3 regions of the Franconibacter pulveris genome follow, and region 1 is predicted to be linked to each of the others. Evidence: riboswitches for the same ligand, from Rfam matches in the RefSeq annotation. Region 1 holds a riboswitch; each other region holds the start of a gene.
What was found. Region 1 has a riboswitch for thiamine pyrophosphate ahead of thiC (phosphomethylpyrimidine synthase ThiC). Riboswitches for the same ligand answer to the same signal wherever they lie in the genome.
Positions count from the first base shown of each region.

Region 2: another riboswitch for thiamine pyrophosphate. It lies ahead of thiB (thiamine ABC transporter substrate binding subunit); the one in region 1 lies ahead of thiC (phosphomethylpyrimidine synthase ThiC).
Region 3: another riboswitch for thiamine pyrophosphate. It lies ahead of thiM (hydroxyethylthiazole kinase); the one in region 1 lies ahead of thiC (phosphomethylpyrimidine synthase ThiC).

Region 1 covers NZ_CM165555.1:295,092-299,344, reverse strand. The annotation lists gene hemE (uroporphyrinogen decarboxylase) at 1-768, opposite strand, end outside; gene nudC (NAD(+) diphosphatase) at 809-1,582, opposite strand; gene ACU4F7_RS01500 (Rsd/AlgQ family anti-sigma factor) at 1,684-2,187, shown strand; TPP riboswitch at 2,241-2,350, shown strand; gene thiC (phosphomethylpyrimidine synthase ThiC) at 2,435-4,253, shown strand, end outside.
Region 2 covers NZ_CM165555.1:736,842-741,094, forward strand. The annotation lists gene thiP (thiamine/thiamine pyrophosphate ABC transporter permease ThiP) at 1-1,251, opposite strand, end outside; gene thiB (thiamine ABC transporter substrate binding subunit) at 1,227-2,210, opposite strand; TPP riboswitch at 2,243-2,343, opposite strand; gene sgrR (HTH-type transcriptional regulator SgrR) at 2,379-4,037, opposite strand; gene sgrT (glucose uptake inhibitor SgrT) at 4,126-4,253, shown strand, end outside.
Region 3 covers NZ_CM165555.1:3,158,310-3,162,562, forward strand. The annotation lists gene fbaB (class I fructose-bisphosphate aldolase) at 1-1,014, opposite strand, end outside; gene thiD (bifunctional hydroxymethylpyrimidine kinase/phosphomethylpyrimidine kinase) at 1,159-1,959, opposite strand; gene thiM (hydroxyethylthiazole kinase) at 1,956-2,744, opposite strand; TPP riboswitch at 2,779-2,875, opposite strand; gene ACU4F7_RS14945 (hypothetical protein) at 3,168-3,902, opposite strand; gene ACU4F7_RS14950 (putative T6SS immunity periplasmic lipoprotein) at 3,991-4,253, opposite strand, start outside.

The DNA of each region.
Region 1 (4,253 bases):
CAGCCACTGGCCGCCGCCTTTGGTGAAAAGCGTCACCGGCACCCGGCGGCCTTCATTCTCGCGCAGCAGGCCATCGACGATTTTATGCATATAGTAGAGCGAGAACTGCTGGTAATCGCGGCCAGTCAGCACGCCGCCCCAGGTATCGAAAATCATGACCGACTGCGCGCCCGCGCGGATTTGCGCGTTCAGGTAGAGCGTGACGCTTTGCGCAAGCTTGTCGAGCAGCGCGTGCAGCGTCATCGGCTCGGCATACATCATCTTTTTAATCTGCGTGAAAGCCTTGCTGCTGCCGCCTTCCACCATATAAGTGGCGAGCGTCCAGGGACTGCCGGAGAAACCGATCAGCGGCACTTCGCCCTTCAGCTCCCGGCGGATAGTGCGCACCGCGTTCATTACGTAACCCAGCTCCTGCTCCGGGTCCGGCACCGGCAGCTTATCCACATCCGCTTTGCCGGTAATGGGCGAGGTAAAGCGCGGGCCTTCGCCAGCTTCGAAATAGAGCCCGAGGCCCATCGCATCGGGAATGGTCAGAATGTCCGAAAAGAGGATCGCCGCATCAAGCGGATAACGGCGCAGCGGCTGCAGCGTCACTTCACAAGCAAGCTCGGCGTTTTTACACAGCGACATAAAGTCGCCCGCCTGGGCCCGGGTGGCTTTGTACTCCGGCAAATAACGCCCCGCCTGTCTCATCATCCACACCGGAGTGACATCCACAGGCTGGCGCAGCAGCGCGCGCAGGTAACGATCGTTTTTCAGTTCGGTCATTTTTATCTTTCCTTAAGAGGCAGGCCGGTAGTTTACCACGTCATTCATACTCTGCCCGGCACTGCGCGACCGTATCTTCGATTAACCGGCGCGCCACGGTGCCTGGCGGCGGCAACAACGGCAGCTGGTCGTAGCGATACCAGCCTGCATCCAGCAGCTCTTTCGGGTCGATTTTGATGTCGCCGCTGTCATAATCCGCCACAAAAGCGGTCATCAGCGACTGCGGGAACGGCCAGGGCTGCGAAGTTACATAGCGCAGGTTTTTCACGCGAATGCTGCTCTCCTCCATCACTTCACGCGCCACCGCCTGCTCCAGCGTCTCCCCTACTTCCACAAAACCGGCCAGCACGGTGTAAACGCCGTTGCGGTGGCGGGTGTGCTGGGCGAGCAAGATTTTATCTTCGCGGCGAATGGCGACGATGATGCAGGGCGCGATTTGCGGGTAGTAGCGCTCGTGGCAATGGCCGCACAGCATCGCCCACTCGCTTTTACTGTTATGCATCGTGTGCCCGCAGTAGCCGCAAAACTTATGCGAGCGGAAGAACTCCGCCAGCTGCACGCCGCGTCCGGCAAGCTGAAACAGCCCGACATCCTGATCCATAAGCTGGCGCACCGAGCCCATCTCCTGACGCCGGTTCTGGTTCACCAGCCAGACGGGTTCATCCTGCCACTCGCCAATCTGGCGGGCCGGCACGCCGACCAGGTCTAATGTCTGGGCGTTGCCGTACGGTAATTCGCCATGCGGCAACCATAATTTCTGTTCATGGCTGACTATCCACCAGCCATGGTCTAACTTTTCTATAGGACGTTCCATAACGTATTGCACTACCTCTGCTTCACTGGCATGTTGGTAACATTGTTTTTACAAATTTTGGGTCTTTTGGCGTTTTAATCTTATAACTCACGGAGTCAATCATGCTAAACCAGCTGAAAAGTCTGACAGAACGCGTTGGGGGCAGTAACGAGCTCGTTGATAGCTGGCTTAATGCTCGCAACAATCTGTTAGTCGCTTATTACAATGTGGTTGGTATCAAGCCTGGCAAGGAATCGCTGACGGCGCTGGATGAAAAAGCGCTGGATGATTTTTGTCACAGCCTGGTGGACTATCTCTCCGCCGGTCACTTCAGTATTTATGAACGCATTATCAGCGAAATGGAAGGCACCAGCCCGCTGCTGGCCGCTACGCAAATCTATCCGCAGCTGGAAGCCAATACCCAGGAAATCATGGCGTACTACGACAGCAACCTGGAAAACGCTATCGATCACGACAACTGCATCGAGTTCCAGCAGGCTCTCTCCGGTATCGGCGAGGCGCTGGCGACGCGCTTTATTTATGAAGATCAGCTTATCATGCTGGCTTTCGATAATAATCTCGGCAGCAGCGCGAACGATGAAGCGGCGCTTGCGCGTCCGGCTTGAGTTTCGCTGTATTAACGAGTAGTTTACAACCAGCCCCGTTCGTTTAGCGGGGTTTTATCTTGTCGGAGTGCCCAGTACATCAGTACGGGCTGAGACCGTTAATTCGGGATCCGCGGAACCTGATCAGGTTAATACCTGCGAAGGGAACAAGAGTAAATCAGCTGTACAGGCGCCTTTCCGGGCGCTCCTGTCTGTTACTCCTTCCGTCGTCTGACAAGCCACTCCTGAAACTTAACTGGAATGCGCTATGTCTGTACCAACCAAACCCAATCGCCGCGAACAGCGCGCGCAAGCACAGCAGTTTATCGAGACGCTCGAAGGCACCGCCTTCCCCAACTCAACGCGTATTTACCTCACCGGCAGCCGCGACGATATCCGCGTCCCGATGCGCGAGATTGCGCTTAGCCCTACGCTCATCGGCGGCAGCAAAGAAAACCCGCAGTATGAAGCAAACGAGCCGGTGCCCGTTTATGACACGTCCGGCCCCTATGGCGACCCGTCCATTACCATCGATGTGCATCAGGGCCTGGCGAAGCTGCGCCAGCCGTGGATTGCCGCGCGTAACGACGCAGAGGCGCTCACCGGCCGCAGTTCAGCCTATACCCGTGAGCGGCTGGCGGACGACAACCTGGACGAATTGCGCTTTACCGGCCTGCTTACGCCGCTGCGCGCGAAGCCCGGCAAGCGAGTCACGCAACTGCACTATGCACGCCAGGGCATCGTCACGCCGGAAATGGAGTTTATCGCCATCCGTGAAAACATGGGCCGCGAGCGCATCCGCGGCGAAGTGCTGCGCCAGCAGCATCCGGGCGAAGGATTTGGCGCAACGCTGCCTGCAAACATTACGCCGGAGTTTGTGCGCGACGAAGTGGCCGCCGGCCGCGCTATCATTCCCGCCAACATTAACCACCCGGAAGCCGAGCCGATGATTATCGGGCGAAACTTCCTTGTGAAAGTGAACGCTAACATCGGCAACTCGGCGGTCACGTCGTCGATTGAAGAAGAGGTGGAAAAGCTGGTCTGGGCCACCCGCTGGGGCGCGGATACGGTGATGGACCTTTCTACCGGTCGTTATATTCATGAAACCCGGGAATGGATTTTACGTAACAGCCCGGTCCCCATCGGTACGGTGCCAATTTACCAGGCGCTGGAGAAAGTGAACGGCATCGCCGAAGACCTGACCTGGGAGATGTTCCGCGATACGCTGCTGGAGCAGGCGGAACAGGGCGTTGATTACTTCACCATTCACGCCGGCGTGCTGCTGCGCTATGTGCCGATGACCGCGAAACGCCTGACCGGTATCGTCTCACGCGGCGGCTCGATCATGGCGAAATGGTGCCTTTCTCACCACCAGGAAAACTTCCTCTACGAACACTTCCGCGAAATCTGCGAAATTTGCGCCGCCTATGATGTTTCGCTCTCGCTTGGCGACGGCCTGCGCCCCGGCTCTATTCAGGACGCCAATGACGAAGCGCAGTTCGCCGAGCTGCATACGCTGGGCGAGCTGACGAAAATCGCCTGGGAATATGACGTGCAGGTGATGATTGAAGGCCCGGGGCATGTGCCGATGCAGATGATCCGCCGCAACATGACCGAAGAGCTGGAGCACTGCCATGAAGCGCCCTTCTACACGCTGGGGCCGCTCACGACCGACATCGCGCCGGGTTACGATCATTTCACGTCCGGTATTGGCGCGGCGATGATTGGCTGGTTCGGCTGCGCCATGCTCTGTTATGTCACGCCGAAAGAGCATCTCGGCCTGCCGAATAAAGACGATGTGAAGCAGGGGCTTATCACTTATAAAATCGCCGCCCACGCCGCCGACCTCGCTAAAGGCCATCCCGGCGCGCAAATTCGTGATAACGCCATGTCGAAAGCGCGCTTCGAATTCCGCTGGGAAGACCAGTTCAACCTGGCGCTCGACCCGTTCACCGCCCGCGCTTACCACGACGAAACGCTGCCGCAGGAGTCAGGGAAAGTGGCGCACTTCTGCTCTATGTGCGGCCCCAAATTCTGCTCGATGAAAATCACCCAGGAAGTGCGCGATTACGCGGCGAAGCAGGAAA
Region 2 (4,253 bases), 440 kb from region 1:
GATAGCCATCAGCGCGTTGGTGAAAATCACAATGCCGTCTGCTGATTGCGGCAGCCCGACGCTGCTGTTAAGCAGCAGAAAAAAACCGGTGGCGAGCACGATGCCCGGCATGGCGAGAATCAGCATGCCGCTCAGCTCGAGGCTCTGGCCCGCCAGGCGTCGCTCGCGCAGATAAAGCTCGCGCGCGCTCCACAGCAGCATCATGGTCAGCGCCACGCAGAGCAGCCCGGCGGCGAGCGCGATGCGCAACGACGTCCAGAGCGCGCGCCACAGCGCCGGCTGAAAAAGCGACTCGCCCGCGCTGCCCGTGAGCCCATCGGCTACCACCGCCAGCAGCGGCGGCAACAGTAATAACATAGCGAGAAAAATCAGCAGGCTATCGGTAAACCAGCTTAAGCGGGAATCTTGCGGGTCGCGCCAGCCGCGCAGGTGCGTCGCCCCAACCGGTATCGCTTTGCTGAGTTGCTGGCTTAGCAGCATCAGCGCAAGGCAGCAAGCCATCTGTACCAGCGCCAGCAGCGCCGCCCGTCCCGGGTCGTAGTCGTAGCTCAGCGCCTGATAAATAGCGAGTTCAATGGTGGTTGCCTGCGGGCCGCCGCCAAGCGACAGCACCGTGGCGAAACTGGCAAAGCAGAGCATAAAAATCAGCGCGGCGGCGGGGGGAATTTGCCGGCGCAGCCACGGCCATTCAACGAGCTGGAAAAAGGCCCAGCCGCGCATGCCGAGCTGGGCGGCAATCTGGCGCTGCTCGCCGGGAATATTTTCCAGCGCCTGCAACAGCAGACGGGTCGCCATCGGCATATTAAAGAAAATATGGGCCAGCAGAATGCCCTGCAGCCCATAGGGCGAGAAGCGCCATTCCACGCCCAGCTGGTGGCAAAGCGCGGCTATCCAGCCGCTGCGGCCATAGACGCTTAAGATGCCGAAAACGGCGACCAGCACCGGCAGGATAAGCGTCATGGCGCAAAGCCGCAGCAGCGCGTTGCGGCCGGGAAAGCGGCGGCGGTAGAGCGCGCGGGCGAGAAAAATAGCGGGCACGACGGAGAGCAGGGCGGAGAGAAACGCCTGCCAGAAGGAGAAGCGCACCACCTGCCACAGATAACTGTCCTGCAGCAGCGCCGGAAAATCGGTTTGCGGGGCGTTAAGCCAGAGCGCGGAGAACGCCGCCAGAGCGACCGCCGCCATCAGCAGGGCGGCGAGCAGCCCCGGCCACAGCCAGCCGGGAATTAATGGCTGACGGCGCGAAGCCATTCGTTAATCCATTGCGTGCGCTGTTGCGCCACGACCTGCGGTGTAAATTCCAGCGATGTTTGCGGTTTTTGCAGGGCGTTGAAGCCTTCCGGCAACGGGACATCGGTTACCGGATACATCCAGTTCCCGGTGGGAATGGTGCTCTGGAAGGCGGGCGAAACCATAAACTTCAGGAATTTTTCAGCCAGCGCCGGTTGCTTACTGGCGGCGGTGCGGGCCGCCACTTCAACCTGAAGGTAATGACCTTCACTGAAGTTAGCCGCGGCGTAATTCTCTTTTTTCTCTTCAATGAGGTGGTAAGCGGGCGAGGTGGTGTAGCTCAGCACCAGATCGCCTTCCCCTTTCAGGAACAGGCCGTACGCTTCGCTCCAGCCTTTGGTAACGGTGACCGTTTTCGCCGCAAGCGCGCGCCAGGCTGACGGCGCTTTGTCGCCATACACTTTTTGCATCCACAGCAGCAGGCCAAGGCCCGGCGTGCTGGTGCGCGGATCCTCATAAATGACACGCCATTTCTTATCGCTCTCCACCAGCTCTTTTAAGCTTTTCGGCGGGTTCTTCAGCTTGTTTTTGTCGTAGACGAAGGCGAAATAGCCGTAATCGAAGGGCACAAACGTGTCGTTCTTCCAGCCGCCCGGCACGTTAACGGCCTCCGCCGCTACGCCGCTCGGTGCAAAAAGTTTCGTGGCGGCGGCGGCTTCGAGCAGGTTGTTATCCAGCCCCAGCACCACGTCCGCCTTGCTGTTTTTGCCTTCCATACGCAGGCGGTTAAGCAGCGATACGCCATCTTCCAGCGCCACGAACTTCAGCTCACAGCCGCAGTCGGCTTCAAACGCTTTTTTTACTTTCGGGCCCGGGCCCCAGTCGGCGGAGAAGGAGTCGTAGGTGTAAACGGTCAGAACGGGTTTGGCGAAAACGGGCGCGGCGACCAGCGCCAGCAGCGGGAGACATTTTTTAAGCACTTTGCACCTTTGAGCATAGGGGGCAAAGGATTTTGAGCGATAGCCTCAAATCCCTTCGCCGGCGTTATCCGGATCAGGTTCGACGGGTATTATCTCAGCGCGCACGAGCGGTGCGGCACCCCGTTGAGAACGGTTCATTGTAATGATTTGCTGAATGTTTCGAAAGGGTTACGGCTCCGGCGGCGCAAACCAGGCGGATTTAAAGTCAAACCAGCCCAGCGTGTTCATACGCAGGCCGCGCATACTGCGCTGCCCCTGCAAAATCAGCCAGTGATGCACGAGCGGCAAAAGGTGCTGGCTTTCAAGCAGTTGTTTACACCAGGTCGGCAAATCCAGCGCCCCGGCGCGCCAGCTTTCGGCATCCTGCTGCCAGTTCAGCGGCACGCATTTTTGCATCAGCGGCGTTTCATAAAGGTTGGCGAACAGCGAAAAATTCAGCGGCAACGTAAAGTTAACGCTGTTCAGCCACAGATCGCTTACCGTTTCACCCTGATGCCACTCAGTGTAGTCCACCTCGTTTATCTCTACGTTTACGCCCTGTTCGGCGAGCAACGTCGCCAGGATAGCGCCGATAGCGCGGTTTTCGATATGGTCGCGATAGTAAGTCAGCGTTAGGTTCTCAAGGCCTGCGGGGCGCTCAACGGCGGCAGTTCGCGGCGCATGGTGCCAGCGCGGCAGCAAGCCGTAAGCGGGGAACCAGTAGCGCTGATAGTGTTCTGCGGCGTGATAGAGAAAATTGACCGGAGAGAGCAGGTGGCTCAGCCACTGACGCACCTGCGGATTTGCGCCCGTAGGAGAGCGTGAGTCAAAAAGCAGGTAGTAACATCCCTCTTCAAGGCGGCTTTCAACGGCTTTCTCGCCGCCGGTGGGGCCTTCAAGCTGAACGCTGCCGCCCAGCTCGTCGCCAATATCCGGCAATACCCAAAAATTCACTTCATCAATCAGCGCCCGGTAGCCGAAGTAATCATCAAAAGCATGGATCTTAAGCTGATTGTTGTTATTACGTACCACGGCATACGGGCCGGTACCGATCGGTTTACTGGCGAAATGGGGCAGGGTTGTCCATTCGCGAGGCAGGATCATCGCCGCTACGCTGCCCAGCAGCCAGGGCAGCCATTCATCTGGCTGGCTGAGATGAATATCAAGCGTCCACGGAGTAGGGGAGACGACATGGGAGAGATGCGAATAAAGCGGCAACGTGTTGATGCGCTCAAGCGAACTGATAATGTCGAGCATATCGAGTTCGCGACCATGATGAAAATGGATGCCGGGGCGTAAGAAAAAACGCCAGTGCAGCGGGGACATTTTCTGCCAGTGATGAGCAATGTCCGCTTCCAGTTCCCCATTTTCCTCGTTTATGCGTGTCAATCCGCTAAAAATTTGCCGCACCACGTGCGTTTCCGAACGACGCAATGCGCTGCCCGGCAGCAGGTTTTGCAACGGACGATAGTACAGCACCCGCAGAATATGCCTCCCCTGCCGGAAGCTGCGCCCCAAATGCGAGATAAGCATCTGGCGCACCGCGGTTTTATCGCCGACTATCTGCACCAGCTGGTCGATTCTGTCCTGCTCAAGCAAATCCTCGGCGCGCTGCTGCTGGAGCGCGAGGCCGGTATAGAGAAAGGTTAAGCGCGAGCGCTTGCCGCGCCCGGCTTCCGCTTCCCATTTCAGCCAGCCTTTTTCCTGCATGGTATTGAGCAACGTGCGCATGTGGCGGCGCGAGCAGTTCAGCAGCTCCGCCAGATCGTTGAGCGTGGTTTCCTGCGTTTTCCCCTCGCAGCATTGCCATAAGCGAATAAATTGCTGTTGCAGACGACCGGTGGACATAAAAGGGGAACTCCTTGCCGAAACTCATCAATTTATCTTTCCCTATATTACGCCAATAATTCTCTTCGATGAAAGCGAGGAGGCATTTATGAAACGGTCATCGGCATACACATTCTGGCAGCACTACTTTTTCGCAACGCAGGACGCTGGCGCATCCTGGCTGGCCCGCCTGAGCGCATCACAGCGCTTGCAGATGCTGGACTCGGTGATGCAGTG
Region 3 (4,253 bases), 1.8 Mb from region 1:
CACCGCGTTAATCAGCTTAACGCCGTCGGCCATCGATTTCTTAAACGCTTTACGGCCGAGAATAAGCCCCATGCCGCCCGCGCGTTTATTGATAACCGCCGTACGCACCGCCTCTTCCAGGTCGGTATCGCCGCCCGCTGCGCCGCCGGAGTTAATCAGCCCCGCCCGGCCCATATAGCAGTTCGCCAGCTGGTAGCGCACCAGATCGATAGGATTATCGGTAGTCAGCTTGCTGTAAACGCGCTCGTCGGTGTAACCGAATTTAACCGCGTTGTAGCCGCCGTTATTTTCCGCCATTTTCTGCTTAACGATATCGGCGCCGATAGTGGCGGCAAGATGGTTCGCCTGGCCGGTGAGATCGGCGCTTACGTGGTAGTCCACGCCATCTTTTTTAAACGATGAGTTACGCAGGTACGCCCACAGCACCGTCACCATGCCAAGCTCATGCGCGCGCTCAAAGGCGCTTGAGATCTCTTCAATCTGGCGGCGGGATTCTTCAGAGCCAAAATAGATGGTCGCGCCTACCGCCACCGCGCCCATGTTGAACGCCTGCTCAACGCTTGCATAAAGCGTCTGGTCGTACTGGGTCGGGTAGCTCAGGGTTTCGTTGTGGTTAAGCTTCACAAGGAAGGGAATGCGGTGGGCGTAGCGGCGCGATACGGAGGCCAGCACGCCATAAGTGGACGCGACGCAGTTACAACCCGCCTCGATAGCCAACTCCACAATGTTCTTCGGGTCGAAGTAGCGCGGGTTAGCGGCAAACGACGCGCCTGCCGAGTGTTCCACGCCCTGGTCGACCGGCAGGATTGAAAGGTAGCCGGTCCCCGCCAGGCGGCCGGTGTTGTACAGCGTCTGCATGTTACGCAACACCGCGGGCGGACGGTTGTTGTCGATCATTACCCGGTCAACATAATCCTCGCCAGGCAGGTAAAGCTGATCTGCCGGAATAGTCATACAACGATGCTGTAACAGGCTTTCGGCATCTTTGCCGAGCAACTGCGCAATATCTGTCATAACTCTCTCCCGTAATTTCGACGGGCTCCATACCCGTCGGCATGATGGTTCCCGCCCACGCAATCATGGGCAGAATCATCATGATACTGAACAGCAAGAATTGCCATACGAAAGAAGTTTTTCAGTTCATTCTGCTGGCTCGCTTCACCACCAGGCATGAAAATGGTGAACAGGCCCGATGCCTTCGCCGACTTCCAGCGTGTCCGCCTGCGCGAGCGCTTGCGAAAGCCACGTTTTCGCGGCCGCCACGGTCTCTTCCCAGCATGGATAGCGCGGACGCAGCGCCGCTAATGCGCTGGAAAGCGTGCAGCCGGTGCCGTGCGTATTTTTGGTAACAATGCGTGGCGCGGTAAACCGGCGGGCGCCTTCGCGGGTAAACAGCCAGTCGGGACTTTCCGCATCGTCCAGATGCCCGCCTTTCATCAATACCGCTTCGCAGCCCAGCGTGAGCAGCGCCTCGCCCTGCTGATGCATCTCCTGCTCATTGCGCGCATGTGTAGTGCCAAGCAAGGCGGCCGCCTCCGGCAAATTCGGCGTAATAATGGACACGTGCGGCAGCAGACGCTCGCGCAGCGTTTTCACCGCTTCAGCCGAGAGCAGCGGATCGCCGCTTTTCGCCAGCATTACTGTATCCAGCACCACGTTTTTCACCTGATAGCGCGACAGCCGCTCCGCCACGGCTTCCACAATATCGCTTTGCGCCAGCATGCCGATTTTGGTGGTATCGATACGCACGTCGCTGAACACCGAATCAAGCTGTGCGGCGACAAACGCAGGCTCGATACGGTAAACGGACTGCACGCCGCGGGTGTTTTGCGCCACCAGCGCGGTAATGACCGAGCAGCCGTAAGCGCCCAGCGCGGAAAAGGTTTTCAAATCGGCCTGGATGCCCGCGCCGCCGCTCGGGTCGGTGCCGGCGATAGTTAAGGCGTTGATGCGTTTCATGCGCAGCCCTCCTCATTCAACTGGTAAAGCGCGTCGAGGAAAGCAGGCGTGAACGAGCCGGGCCCGGCGCAGCGCGTCACCGCCAGGCTGCCAGCGCGCTTCATCATCCAGCAGCCTGCCGCCACGTTTTCAAGCTGGCTGCCGGGCAGCGACGCGCAGGCGGCGACCACGGCGGAAAGCGCGCAGCCGGTGCCGACAACGCGCGTCATCAGCACATCGCCGCCGCGTACTGCCAGCGTGCGTTCGCCGTCTGTCACATAATCCACCTCGCCCGTCACGGCGACCACCGCGCCGCTGCGCCCGGCCAGTTCCCGCGCGGCGTTTAGCGCCGCTTCTGCGCGATGCATGCTGTCAACGCCACGTCCGCCGCCGCGCTCCCCCGCCAGCGCGAGGATTTCAGAGGCGTTGCCGCGTATCGCCGCCGGGCGCAGCGCCAGCGCTTCGCGGGCGAAACCGGTGCGAAAATCGAGCGCGCCGACGGCGACCGGGTCAAGCGTCCAGGGACGGCCCGCCTGGTTTGCGCTCTCGATAGCCGCGAGCATCGCCCCGGCCCGCTCGCGGGTAAGCGTGCCGATGTTAATCAGCAGGGCGTCGGCAAGACGAGCAAACTGCGCGGCTTCATCAGGCTCAATGACCATCGCCGGCGACGCGCCAAGGGCGAGCAGCACGTTTGCGGTAAAGGTTTGCACTACCTCATTGGTCATGCAGTGAACGAGCGGGGAACGGGTACGAAATTGGGTTAAAACCGCGGCCGCTTGCGGGCCGGACAGCAGGTCAGGTTGCATCACGCTCTCCTGCCAGGCTTAAAAGAAGGGATACCGGGCAGGCATCTGACTTCCCTACGCTGGCATTATCCAGATCAGGTGGTACGGGTATTTCTCAGCCTTCACAAAGAAGGGCACCCCGAGTCATGTAGATTGAATCTCTATACTTTTTGCCAGCTTAGGGGAAGTGACTTGCTGTTGCAAGCTAGCCTTTCCGGTTATCGCTTCTTCACGCTGTACCCCACCTTGTACCTCAGTTTGTACCTCACCCCAGAAACGAAAAAAGGAACCGTTAAGCTCCTTTGTTATATAAGCCATTATCTCAGGTATCCTGAGATTCGGCTTTGCGTTCTGATTTTCTACGTTTTTCAACGGTGCGGATTACATCCCAGATAAAAAGGAACAGCAGATACCAGTATAGTGCGGTAATAATACGCAAATCTCTTAGTTCCAATTTCGTCTTATGGTTTTAATATTCATATCCATCAATTCGGCAATATCTTTTGGTTTAAGCCCAATGGCTTTATGCTTCTGAACTTCTGCACGGGTAATATCCCCTTTCGTTGTATCTCGCTTCTTTCTCACTTTACCAAAGTTGAGACATTCAACCTTTGCACCAAGGAAATAATGTTCTTTGATATATTCAGCAGTAGCCAGATCTGGCACAACAAAAACCAGAGGGTGATTCGTATCGGCATTCCGTACAGAGGTACGGCTAATAAACTGATAGCACCGTTCGTAATTCATCGCGGCACGTTGCTTCTTTTCAAATCCTTCAATGTCCCATCCGTTAAGCTCTGCATACTGCCGCCATTTACCCTGGAAATCGTGATCCAGATTACTACACCCAAGAAACACAGCATTGTGCATGTGCTGGTAATAGTTTAGCCCGTAGGAAGCCATTGAAACTCGTTCACCACGGGCAGACTTTGAAAGAATGTCGTCACCTATCGTAGTAAACCGACACATGGATTTATCCCTGTTAGTGGCGAAGATAAATTCACCGGGTATGCGGTGGATAATTTGTTTTAAATGTTCCTGGAAAATCTTTTGAAGGGCAGATAAAGTGCATTTTGTTTCGCAAACAGCAAGTATAGTTATTGATGCTCTTTTGTGCTTTCGTCTTTCTGGTGGCGGTTGTAAATGTTCACCAGCTTCCTCTACAGCGTATTTCGCCAAGTTACACATTAAGAGAGATATACGCGCATTATACGCTTGCTTGATCACGTACGTGTGTTGACATGAATATAAGGGGGCAGTTTGCCCCCTATTCTTTAGGATAAGAAAGTTCAGCGGTGACTAAATGTGATTCTGACTTATCAGATTGGACGTCATACGCGAAGTTATACCGCTCGCCAGACGTAAACTTAAATCCGAATAGAGGAAGACACTCACCCTTCGGTACATAAACAGGCTTGTCGTCGAAAATCTTGTGAAGAGAGTCGCTATTATCGCTATTAATTTGAATAGCAGTAATCCGTTCCTGCGGCTCAAGTGGTGACACCACACAAACTTGATTATCTTTGATTA